Regions from separate parts of the Streptomyces sp. NPDC102278 genome, predicted to be linked through region 2. Evidence: predicted binding sites of a transcription regulator. Region 2 holds the regulator's gene; the other holds the start of a gene.
What was found. Region 2 encodes HspR, which represses chaperone genes until heat shock. Its sites were predicted from a motif close to TTGAGNNNNNNNNNCTCAA; they were not measured.

Region 1 (6,036 bases), on a different contig from region 2:
GCTTCTTCTGCACCGGTGCTCGCAATCCTGTACGTGTGCTCGTGCTCGTCTACTCGTGTGGCCGAGGTAACGGCCGGTCAACAAGTAAACGCTCCCTGCCCCCTCGTACCGCCTCAGACCATTGCAGTGTGTTGGGAAGAGAGCCGTACATCGCCCACCCGGCCACTCGAAGGAGTGAACATCAAGGATCAGTTGGCGACCAACTCGAACGCCGTCCGTCAGGGTCCGGCCGGGGACGGCTGGTTGAAAGATGGCGGGGCGCTTTGGCAAGATGCGCGCCCGCACCGCCGGGGTGGTCCGATATCGCCCGCCATGCCCCTCGGGCCGCCGCGCGGGCGCTCCTCGGGCCGCGGATCGGCGCGCGGCCGCCCGCATCCCCCTGCCGGCGCCCCCGCGGGCAGAATGTCCGTATGCGCATCGACCTGGCGACGGCACCCGGCAGCCCGGAACGCCCCAATGAGGACTGGCTGTCGGCCGCGATGCCCACGTCGGGCGGCGGTGTCGTGGTGGCGCTCGACGGGGTGACGCCACCGCGCGGGGACGACGGGTGCGTGCACGGTGTGCCCTGGTTCGTGGCCCGCCTCGGCGGCCGATTGACCGAACTGTCCGGATCGCGGAGGGACATGCCGCTGGACCGGATCCTGGCGGCGTCCATCGAGAGCACCGCCGAGGCCCACCGGGGCACCTGTGACCTTTCTCACGTACGGACGCCGCAGGCGACGGTGGTCGTGGCGCGCTGGGACGGAACGACCGTGGAACACCTCGTGCTGTCGGACTCCGTCCTGCTGCTCCAGACCCGCGACGGTGAGGTCGGCGCGGTCCTCGACGACCGGCTCGACCGGGTCCCGCCCGAGGCGCTGCGCTCGGTGGCCGCCGCGGACGCGCTGCGCAACGTCGAGGGCGGGTTCTTCACGGCGGCGGCGGATCCGGAGGTGGCGGGCCGTGCGGTCACCGGCCGGACCCCGCGGGCCGAGGTGCGCGCCCTGGCCGCCCTGACGGACGGCGCGAGCCGTTGGACGGACACCTTCGGGGAGGGCGACTGGGCGGCCTGCCTGGGGGTGCTCCGCGAGGAGGGCGCGCGGGCACTGATCGCCCGGGTGCGCGCCCTGGAGTACGACCCCGCCCGCCCGCCGGGGCGCCACAAGCGCCACGACGACGCGTCCGCGGTGTACGCGGAGCTCTGACGAGCCGCCTGTGACGGGGCCCGGTCACGGACGCGGGCCGGACTAATCCGAGTCCGCGCCCTGGTTCAACTGGTTGAGCAGTCGGGCGAGTTCCGCGACCTCACCCCGGTCCCAGTCGGCGAGCTTGCGCATGTACTGCTCGCGCCGCGCCCCCCGCACCCGCAGGAACCGCGCCCGCCCCTCCTCCGTGAGCCCGACCAGGAAGGCCCGGCCGTCGGCCGGGTCCGGCTCCCGGGCCACCAGCCCCAGCACCTCCAGGGCCCGCAGCTGACGGCTCATGGTGGCCTTGCCGACCCCGAAGTACGCGGCCAGTTCCGTGGCCCGCTGTCGACCCGCCGCCTCCAGCCGCACCAGCAGCCCGTACGCGGCCGGCTCCAGCTCCGGGTGGAGTGCGCGGGCCATCTCGCCGGAGGAGGCCCGGGCCCGCCGGAGGAAGACGGACAGCTCCCGCTCCAGGGCAAGGAACTCCTGGTCTTCACTCCCGTGCACGTCCGGCTCCTGTCGATGGTGTTCCCGTCGCGGTGTGTGTCCGCCCGGCCAGTATTTCGCAGCGGGCGCGCCGACGGCCCGGGGCCCCGCCGAAGCGGGATCCCGGGCCGTCCGTGTGCCGGAGTCCGTGTACCGGATCAGGCGGCCACCTCGGCGGCGACCTCCGCTCCGACGAGGGCCAGCTCCAGCACCTGGCGCACATCCGTCACCGGGTGCACCTCCAGCCCCTCCAGCACCTCGGCCGGGACGTCGTCCAGGTCGGCCTCGTTGCGCTTCGGGATGATCACCGTGGTCAGGCCCGCCCGGTGCGCGGCGAGCAGCTTCTGCTTGACCCCGCCGATGGGCAGCACCCGCCCGGTCAGCGAGACCTCACCGGTCATGGCCACGTCGGTGCGTACCTGGCGTCCCGACAGGAGCGAGGCGAGCGCGGTCGTCATGGTGATGCCCGCGCTCGGTCCGTCCTTGGGGACCGCGCCGGCCGGGAAGTGGATGTGCACGCCCCGGTCCTTCAGGTCGGCGACCGGGAGTTCCAGTTCCGCGCCGTGCGAGCGCAGGAAGCTGAGTGCGATCTGCGCGGACTCCTTCATCACGTCACCCAGCTGGCCGGTCAGGGTCAGCCCGGCGGCGCCGGTCTCCGGGTCGGCCAGCGAGGCCTCGACGAAGAGGACGTCGCCGCCGGCGCCGGTCACGGCGAGGCCGGTGGCCACGCCGGGCACCGCGGTCCGCCGCTCGGACGGGTCCTGCGCGGACTCCGGGACGTGGTGCGGGCGCCCGATGAGTGCCCGCAGGTCGTCGGCGCCGACGCGCAGCGGCAGTTCCCGCTCCCCCAGCTCGTGCTGCGAGGCCACCTTGCGCAGCAGCCGCGCGAGGGAGCGCTCCAGGGTCCGCACGCCCGCCTCGCGGGTGTACTCCCCGGCGAGCCTGCGCAGGGCGTCGTCCTCCAGGACCACCTCGTCGGCGCCGAGCCCGGCGCGCTCCAGCTGCCGGGGCAGCAGGTGGTCGCGGGCGATGACCACCTTCTCGTCCTCCGTGTAGCCGTCGAGGCGGACCAGCTCCATGCGGTCGGCGAGGGCTTCCGGGATGGCCTCCAGGACATTGGCGGTGGCCAGGAAGACCACGTCACTGAGGTCCAGTTCGACCTCCAGGTAGTGGTCCCGGAAGGTGTGGTTCTGCGCGGGGTCGAGGACCTCCAGCAGGGCCGCGGCCGGGTCGCCCCGGAAGTCGGACCCCACCTTGTCGATCTCGTCCAGGAGCACGACCGGGTTCATCGAGCCGGCCTCCTTGATGGCCCGCACGATCCGGCCGGGCAGCGCGCCGACGTAGGTCCGCCGGTGGCCGCGGATCTCGGCCTCGTCGCGTACGCCGCCGAGCGCGACGCGCACGAACTTGCGGCCCATCGCGTGGGCGACGCTCTCGCCGAGGCTGGTCTTTCCGACCCCGGGCGGGCCCACGAGGGCCAGCACGGCCCCGCCGCGCCGGCCGCCGATGACGCCCATGCCGCGTTCGGAGCGCCGCTTGCGGACCGCCAGGTACTCGGTGATGCGGTCCTTGACGTCGCTCAGTCCGGCGTGCTCGGCGTCGAGCACCGCCCGGGCGCCGCGGATGTCGTACTCGTCCTCGGTGCGTTCGTTCCAGGGCAGTTCCAGCACGGTGTCGAGCCAGGTGCGGATCCAGGAGCCCTCGGGCGACTGGTCGCTGGAACGCTCCAGCTTCTCCACTTCCTTGAGCGCGGCCTCCCGTACCTTCTCGGGCAGGTCGGCGGCCTCGACGCGGGTGCGGTAGTCGTCGGACTCCTCGCCGTCCTTCTCCCCGTTGATTTCGCGCAGTTCCTTGCGCACGGCCTCCAACTGCCGCCGCAGCAGGAACTCGCGCTGCTGCTTGTCGACGCCGTCCTGTACGTCCTTGGCGATGGACTCGGCGACGTCCTGTTCGGCCAGATGGTCGCTCAGCGCCTTGACGGCGAGCCGGAGCCGGGCGACGGGGTCGGCCGTCTCCAGCAGTTCCACCTTCTGGGCCACGGTCAGGAAGGGCGAGTAGCCGGAGTTGTCGGCGAGCGCCGAGACCCCCTCGATCTGCTGGACCCGGTCCACGACCTGCCAGGCGCCGCGCTTCTTGAGCCAGCTGGTGGCGAGCGCCTTGTACTCCTTGACGAGCTCGGTGACGGCGCCGGGCAGCGGCTCGGGCACCGGCTCCTCGACGGTCTCGCCCTCGACCCAGAGCGCGGCCCCGGGCCCGGTGGTCCCGGCGCCGATGCGGACGCGTTCGCGCCCCCGGATGAGGGCGCCCGGGTCCCCGTCGGAGAGCCGCCCCACCTGCTCGACGGTCCCCAGCACACCGGTGCCCGCGTACTGTCCGTCGATCCGCGGCACGAGCAGCACCCGGGGCTTCCCGCTGCCCGCGGCGGCCTGGGCGGCCTCCACGGCCGCCCGTACGTCGGCGTCGGACAGGTCCAGCGGGACGACCATCCCGGGCAGCACGACCTCGTCGTCGAGCGGCAGTACGGGCAGGGTGAGCGATACGGACGTCGAAGCCATGATCTTCCCTCCGGCAGTGAAGTTGAGCTATGCCGACTCAATGCCGATGAGCCCCCCGATGTTCCCCCACCGCCGTTCGCCGCCGGCGAACACCCCGACGGCGGCCCCGCGCCCGGGTCGACGGCGGCCCGTCAGGCCGCCGAGACGCGGACGTCGCCCGAGGTGGTCTTCACCGAGAGCCGGGCGTCGGCCGCCGCGTCGGTGGGCAGGGCGACCCGGCGGTCGCCCGAGGTGGTGGAGACGTCGACGCGATAGGGCGCGGACGGCACCATCAGGGTGACGTTGCCCGAGCGGGTCTCGGCGGCCACCGAGTTCGGGGACGTCGCGAAGGCCAGGCGGGCGTCGCCGGACGCCGAGCGGACGTCGGCCCCGGGGCCGGCCAGGGCCGAACCGGTGATGTCACCCGAGGAGGTACGGGCCTTCAGCGCGCCCGCGATGCGCTCCACCGACACGTCGCCCGAGGAGGTCTCGACGTCGGCCGCGGCCACCCCGGTCACCGTGACGCTCCCGCTGCCGCTTTCGAGCCTGACCGTCGCGGAGGCCGGCACCTCCAGGCGGTAGTCGACGTAACAACTGCCGGTGCAGCCGGTGTCGAAGGTGAGCAGGCCCCCGGAGACGCGCTGCCCCGGGCGGGGCGCCGTGTCGCCCCGGTAGTGGACGGTGCGGTGGACGGCGACCCCCGGGCCGCTGCCCGGGGTCACCTCGATGGAGCCGTGCCGAGCGCCCGTGATCTCGACGGCCGTCACGGCTTCGGCGACGGTGGCGTCGGCGCGCACGGTCTTCATCGTGTGCGCGGTCAACGAGCAGCCGGTCAGGAGGAGCCCGCCGACGACGGCGCAGGCCGCGACTGCCGTGCGGGCGGGGCGGGATGCCCGGGCGGGTGCGCCGGGGCGGGCGGCGTGTGCGGTGTGGGAAGGCATGACGCCAGTCTGGCGAGGCCCGCTCCGCGCGGCGATGGGGCCGGTACCCGGCGCCCGGTGGGGTTAACCCCCGGTCACCACGGGACGGTTGGAGGGCAGGCCCCACTCGCTCCAGGAGCCGTCGTACACGGCGAGGTCCCGGTATCCGGCGAGTTCGGCGCCCAGCGCGAGCACGCAGGCCGTCACCCCCGACCCGCAGCTGAAGTACAGGCGTTCCCGCTCTCCCGCCAACGCCGCGAACGTCTGCCGGAGTTCCCCGGCGGGACGCATCAACCCGTCCGGACCCTTGAGGTCCCCGAAGGGCAGGTTCAGGGCGCCCGGCATGTGGCCGCCGCGCAGCCCGGGGCGGGGTTCCGGGGCGGTGCCCGCGAACCGCTCCGGGGTGCGGGCGTCCAGCACGGTCGCCGCCGGGTCGGCCAGGGCGTCGGCCACGGCGGCGGAGTCCACCAGCAGTCCGGCGCGCGGTCGGGCGGTGAAGGAACCGCGCGGTCCCTCGTAGTCGGGCGCGAGGTGTTCCACGGGCAGTCCGGCGGCCTCCCACGCGGGCAGTCCGCCGTCCAGGACGGCGGCCCGGTCGAAGCCCATGGCGCGCAGCATCCACCACGCCCGGGCGCTGGAATGCAGCCCGGCGCCGTCGTAGATGACCACCGCGGCCCGGTCGTCGAGGCCGAGGTCCCGCATCGCGCGCTCGAAGGCGGCGGCCGCGGGCATCACGTGCGGGAGTTCCGTCGTGTGGTCGGACAGGTCGCCGTCGAGGTCGAAGGGCCGGGCGCCGGGGATCCGTCGGTCGGCGCCGCGGTGGGGGGCGACGGAGGCGTCGAGGACGACCAGGTCCGGGCCGCCGAGCCGGGCGGCCAGCCAGGGGGCCCCGACCAGGGGGCCCGGGGGGTTCTGGGACACGGTCATGCG
Region 2 (6,036 bases):
ATCGAGCTGTCCTCCTCCACGGAGACCTCGATCAACCTGCCCTACATCACGGCGTCCGCCGAGGGCCCGCTGCACCTGGACGAGAAGCTCACGCGCTCGCAGTTCCAGCAGCTGACCGCGGACCTGCTGGACCGCTGCAAGACCCCGTTCCACAACGTCATCAAGGACGCGGGCATCAACCTGTCCGAGATCGACCACGTGGTCCTGGTCGGCGGCTCCACCCGCATGCCGGCCGTCGCCGAGCTCGTCAAGGAGCTCACCGGCGGTCAGGACGCCAACAAGGGCGTCAACCCGGACGAGGTCGTCGCCATCGGCGCGACCCTCCAGGCGGGCGTGCTCAAGGGTGAGGTCAAGGACGTCCTGCTCCTCGACGTGACCCCGCTGTCCCTCGGTATCGAAACCAAGGGCGGCATCATGACCAAGCTCATCGAGCGCAACACCACGATCCCGACCAAGCGGTCCGAGATCTTCACGACGGCCGAGGACAACCAGCCGTCCGTGCAGATCCAGGTCTACCAGGGTGAGCGCGAGATCGCGGCGTACAACAAGAAGCTCGGCATGTTCGAGCTGACCGGCCTGCCGCCGGCCCCGCGTGGCGTCCCGCAGATCGAGGTCTCCTTCGACATCGACGCGAACGGCATCATGCACGTCACGGCCAAGGACCTCGGCACGGGCAAGGAGCAGAAGATGACCGTCACCGGCGGCTCCTCGCTCGGCAAGGACGAGGTCGACCGCATGCGCCAGGAGGCGGAGCAGTACGCGGACGAGGACCTGCGTCGCAAGGAGGCGGCCGAGTCCCGCAACCAGGGCGAGCAGCTCGTCTACCAGACGGAGAAGTTCGTCAAGGACAACGAGGACAAGGTTCCGGCCGACGTCAAGGCCGAGGTCGAGGCCTCCGTCACCGAGCTGAAGGAAAAGCTGAAGGGCGAGGACGCCGCGGAGATCCGCACCGCGACCGAGAAGCTCGCCGCGGTCAGCCAGAAGCTCGGCCAGGCCATCTACGCCGACGCGCAGGGCGCCCAGGCCGCCGGCGCGCCGACCGGTGACGCCGACCAGGCCAAGGCCGACGACGACGTCGTCGACGCCGAGATCGTCGACGACGAGAAGCCGAAGGGTGGCGCTGCCTGATGTCGGAGGAGACCCCGGGTTTCGACGAGGAGCCTGAAGTCCCCACCGGCGCCGACGCGGACGACGCCGCCGCCGAGCCGAAGGCCGCCGACTCCTCCCCGGAGGAGAAGGTGGCCCCGGCCGGGGACTCGGACACTCAGGCCGTCGGCCAGGAAACGGCCCTCCTGGCGCAGCTGGACCAGGCCCGTACCGCGCTCGGTGAGCGCACCGCGGACCTCCAGCGGCTCCAGGCCGAGTACCAGAACTACCGCCGCCGCGTGGAGCGGGACCGGATCGCCGTCAAGGAGATCGCGGTCGCGTCCCTCCTGACGGAACTCCTCCCGACCCTGGACGACATCGGCCGGGCACGGGAGCATGGCGAACTGGTCGGCGGCTTCAAGTCGGTGGCCGAATCGCTGGAGACCGCCGCCGCCAAGATGGGGTTGCAGCAGTTCGGCAAGGAGGGCGAGCCCTTCGACCCGACGATCCACGAGGCCCTGATGCACTCGTACGCGCCGGATGTCACCGAGGACACCTGCGTGGCGATCCTGCAGCCGGGCTACCGGATCGGCGAGCGCACGATCCGTCCCGCGCGGGTCGCGGTGGCCGAGCCCCAGCCCGGCGCGGCCCCGGCCGCCAAGACCGAGTCCGCGGACGGCGACACGCCGTCTGACAAGGACGCGGATGCCCCCGACAAGGGCTGACGTCCACCATGTAGCCGCACGAGAGGAGGGCCACCGGGGATGAGCACGAAGGACTTCGTCGAGAAGGACTACTACAAGGTCCTCGGTGTCCCGAAGGACGCCACCGAGGCCGAGATCAAGAAGGCGTACCGGAAGCTCGCCCGCGAGTTCCACCCGGACGCCAACAAGGGCGACGCCGCGGCCGAGGAGCGCTTCAAGGAGATCTCCGAGGCGAACGACATCCTCGGTGACGCCAAGAAGCGCAAGGAGTACGACGAGGCCCGTGCCCTGTTCGGCAACGGGGGCTTCCGCCCCGGTCCGGGCGGGGGCGGCGGCTCGTTCAACTTCGACCTCGGCGACCTCTTCGGGGGTCAGCAGCAGGGCGGCGCGGCAGGCGGCTTCGGCGGTGGCCTGGGCGACGTCTTCGGCGGCCTGTTCAACCGCGGCGGCGCCGGCCCGGGTGCGGGACCCCGTACCCAGCCGCGCCGCGGCCAGGACATCGAGTCCGAGGTCACGCTGTCGTTCACGGAGGCCGTGGACGGCGCGACCGTCCCCCTCCGGATGTCCTCGCAGTCGCCCTGCAAGGCCTGTTCCGGTACCGGCGACAAGAACGGCACCCCCCGGGTGTGCCCGACGTGCGTCGGCACCGGCCAGGTCTCGCGGGGCAGCGGTGGCGGTTTCTCCCTGACCGACCCCTGCGCCGACTGCAAGGGGCGCGGCCTGATCGCCGAGACCCCCTGCGACATCTGCAAGGGCAGCGGGCGGGCCCGCAGCTCCCGGACCATGCAGGTCCGGATCCCGGCGGGCGTCTCCGACGGCCAACGGATCCGACTGCGCGGCAAGGGGGCCCCGGGCGAGCGCGGCGGCCCGGGCGGCGACCTGTACGTCGTCGTCCACGTCGACGGGCACCCGGTGTTCGGCCGGCGGGACGACAACCTCACGGTGACCGTCCCGGTGACCTTCGCGGAGGCCGCCCTGGGCGCCGACATCAAGGTCCCGACCCTCAACGGCCCCCCGGTGACCCTGAAGCTTCCCCCGGGTACCCCGAACGGGCGTACGATGCGGGCCCGCGGCAAGGGTGCGGTCCGCAAGGACGGCACCCGCGGCGACCTGCTCGTGACGGTGGAGGTCGAGGTGCCCTCGGAGCTGTCCGACAAGGCCCGTGAAGCCCTGGAGATGTATCGCGACGCGACGGAGTCGCAGGACCCGCGCGCAGCGCTGTTCGAGTCCGCGAAGGGAGCATGACATGGACGGCCGCCGCAGACAGTCCCGGTTGGGCGGGGCTTATCAGCTCACTGATGAGACCCCTGTCTATGTGATTTCGGTGGCCGCCCAGCTCTCGGGACTGCATCCGCAGACCCTCCGCCAGTACGACCGCCTCGGCCTGGTCTCACCGGACCGGACGGCCGGCCGCGGACGTCGATATTCGGCCAGGGACATCGAACTGCTCCGCACGGTGCAGGCGCTGTCCCAGGACGAGGGCATCAACCTGGCCGGCATCAAGCGGATCATCGAACTGGAGAACCAGGTCGCCGCCCTCCAGCAGCGCGTGGCCGAACTGTCCACCGCCGTGGACGGCGCGGCCGCCGCGCTCCAGGCCCGCGAGGCCCAGGTGCACGCCTCGTACCGCCGCGACCTGGTCCCCTACCAGCCGCCGCAGCCGGGCAGCGCGCTGGTCGTCTGGCGCCCCAAGCGTCCGATGGACTGACACCGCAGCCCGACACCGCCGTACGCGCGAAGGCCCCGCCCGGATCATCCCGGGCGGGGCCTTCGTCGTCGCTACAGGTGGTTCGCGTGGCCGCCGTGTTCGGCCTCGTCCTCCGGGAGGTGCGGGGCCGAACTGTGCAGGATGCCGGACTGGGCGATCAGGAAGCCGAGTTGGGCCCGGCTGCCGCTGCCCAGGGCGGTGGCCAGTCGGGCGATGTGCGCGCGGCAGGTCCGTACGTTCATTCCCAGCCGGCGGGCGATGGCCTCGTCCACGTGCCCCTCGACCAGGAGCTGCGCGATGGACCGCTGCACGCCCGTGATGCCGTCGTGCATGTGCGTGTACGTGACCTCCTCGCTCAGGGGCACGGCACGCCGCCAGAGCTGCTCGAACACCTTGATGAGGTAGTCGACCAGCCCCGGGTGCCGCAGCTCCAGTGCCACCCGCCGGTCGTCGCTGACCGGGATGAACGCCACCGTGCGGTCGAAGACGATGAGTCGCTCGATGAGCTCCTCCAGGGTGCGGATCTCCACCTTCCCGGCGGAGATCCGGTCCACGTACGCCAGCGTGCCCTGGCTGTGCCGCGCGGTGTGCTGGTACAGCGTCCGGATGCTGATGCCCCGGTCGATCAGCGGGGCGTCCCGCTCCAGGGCCTGTGTGAGGGCCAGGGAGGGCCGTGCACCGCCCGGTTGGATCGTCAGCATCTCCGTGTGGCACTCGGCCGTCGCCAGGTCCAACGCCGCGTTGATCCGCTCGAAACCCTCCAGGACCGTGATGGCGTGGGTGTTCGCCGGGTTCTGCGCACTGATGGTCAGAAACGGCTCGAAAGCATCGGTGAGATCTACAGCCGTACGTCGCCTGTCCTGGATCTCGCGTTCAATCGGATGCAGCCGTTGCGCCAATGCGACGGACGGGGGAACCGGGCGGAGCTGGTTCGCGTCATCCGGGTCAGGCTGTACCAGGGCGAATTCAAGCAGGCAGGGGGCCTGCTGCACCTCGCTCCGAGCGATCCGGCCGGCGCTGAGCGCAGCCGTGTACAACCGCGTTCCCTCGGGGCACAGGGACGTGACGGAGTGGGGATGAGTCGGGTTTGTCGCACTTTTGGGCAAATCTCCACCCCCCAGGGTCCTGAACATGCAAGAACATGATGCATCGTCCCTGTGGCATTGACGTGCCTGAATGAGCCATCGTCTGTGTGGCGGGGGAGAGGATTCCATCAAGTGAGGACGAAGCCGACCATGTATAAGAGAATGCTTCGCTCGGCGCTTGCCGTTGGTTTCTCCGCTGTTGCGGTCTTTGGGGTAGTCGGTGCCGTCGAAAGTGACGCGGGGGGCACCGCTCTGACCGGCGACAGTGGCTGGACCGGCGCGCCGGTGGGCAAGTCGGACAGCGGATGGACCGTACTGCCGGCCAGTGACTCCGGCTGGACCAACGGTCCGACCGCCAAGGCGGACAGCGGCTGGACCGTGCTGCCGGCCGTCGACTCCGGTTGGACCAGCGGTCCGTCCGGCAAGGGAGACAGCGGGTGGACCCGGACCCAGTCCGGTGACTCCGGCTGGACCAGCGCCCCCTCGCGCTCGTCGGACAGCGGCTGGACCAGCGCGCCCTCCGGCGCGTCGGACTCGGGTTGGACCGCTCTGCCTGCGATGGCCGTCTGATGACCCCCGACGACCGAGACTTCCGACGCGAGATGGCTTCGGCGTACCGGTCCGGGTGGCAGTTCATCGACCTCGCCACCGCGATCCCCCACGCCGGCGATTCGTTGATGGTCACCCTGTTCGGCCAGCCGATCGTCGTCGTGCGCGAGGAGGACGAAGACGTCCGCGCCTACCGCTGTCTGCGCCGCCCCCGGGGCGCACCGCAGCCCGTCCGCTGCGAAGTGCGGTACGGCATGGTTTTCGTCAATCTCGACCAGCGGGACCACCAACTCTTCGAACCCGACATCACCGCCGCCACCCCCCGAAGTGCCTGAAGCGATTCCCCCGTCGTTGCAGATCGCTCAGGCACTACCCCCACACAACGGCGCCATCGTGGACCTGACCACGATGGCGCCGTTGTGATGTCCGCGTCCAGTGGTTGAACCGGACAAACAAATCGGTCAGGCGGTCGGGTCCGCCCCGGGTCCATCCCGACGTCAGCCGCGCCCCATCGCGCGTTCCAGGGTGATCTCCATGACCACCCGGTCCGGGTTCGGCGAGGGCGTCCGTCCGTAGCGCTCCGCGTAGCGGGCCACCGCCTCGGCCACCGAGGCCTCGTCCGTACGGATCACCGCGCGGCCCTCCAGGGTGGCCCAGCGCCGGCCCTCCATCTGGCAGACCGCGACCCGCGCCGTCGCGCCCGGGGCCGCCAGGACGTTGCGGATCTTCTTGCTGTGCCTGTTGCTGATCACCCGGGCCAGCCCCGCCGCGGGGTCGTACGTCACGCCGACCGGGACCACGTGCGGGCTGCCGTCGGGCCGCGGGGTGGTCAGGGTGCAGACGTGCCGCTCCCGCCAGAAGGCGAGGTACTCCGGCGTCGGGTTGAGTACGTCATGGGCTGTCT

Region 1: lon (endopeptidase La) is a predicted target of HspR. The motif match lies at 4,230-4,248, and genes of this name have one in related genera.

What each region holds. Positions count from the first base shown of each region.
Region 1 covers NZ_JBIWLV010000001.1:430,537-436,572, forward strand. The annotation lists gene ACIRO3_RS01935 (protein phosphatase 2C domain-containing protein) at 411-1,184, shown strand; gene ACIRO3_RS01940 (MarR family transcriptional regulator) at 1,227-1,673, opposite strand; gene lon (endopeptidase La) at 1,811-4,207, opposite strand; gene ACIRO3_RS01950 (DUF4097 family beta strand repeat-containing protein) at 4,339-5,127, opposite strand; gene ACIRO3_RS01955 (sulfurtransferase) at 5,191-6,033, opposite strand.
Region 2 covers NZ_JBIWLV010000005.1:10,697-16,732, reverse strand. The annotation lists gene dnaK (molecular chaperone DnaK) at 1-1,128, shown strand, start outside; gene grpE (nucleotide exchange factor GrpE) at 1,128-1,811, shown strand; gene dnaJ (molecular chaperone DnaJ) at 1,851-3,035, shown strand; gene ACIRO3_RS14665 (heat shock protein transcriptional repressor HspR) at 3,037-3,498, shown strand; gene ACIRO3_RS14660 (helix-turn-helix transcriptional regulator) at 3,570-4,631, opposite strand; gene ACIRO3_RS14655 (hypothetical protein) at 4,869-5,153, shown strand; gene ACIRO3_RS14650 ((2Fe-2S)-binding protein) at 5,153-5,467, shown strand; gene ACIRO3_RS14645 (TIGR03618 family F420-dependent PPOX class oxidoreductase) at 5,630-6,036, opposite strand, start outside.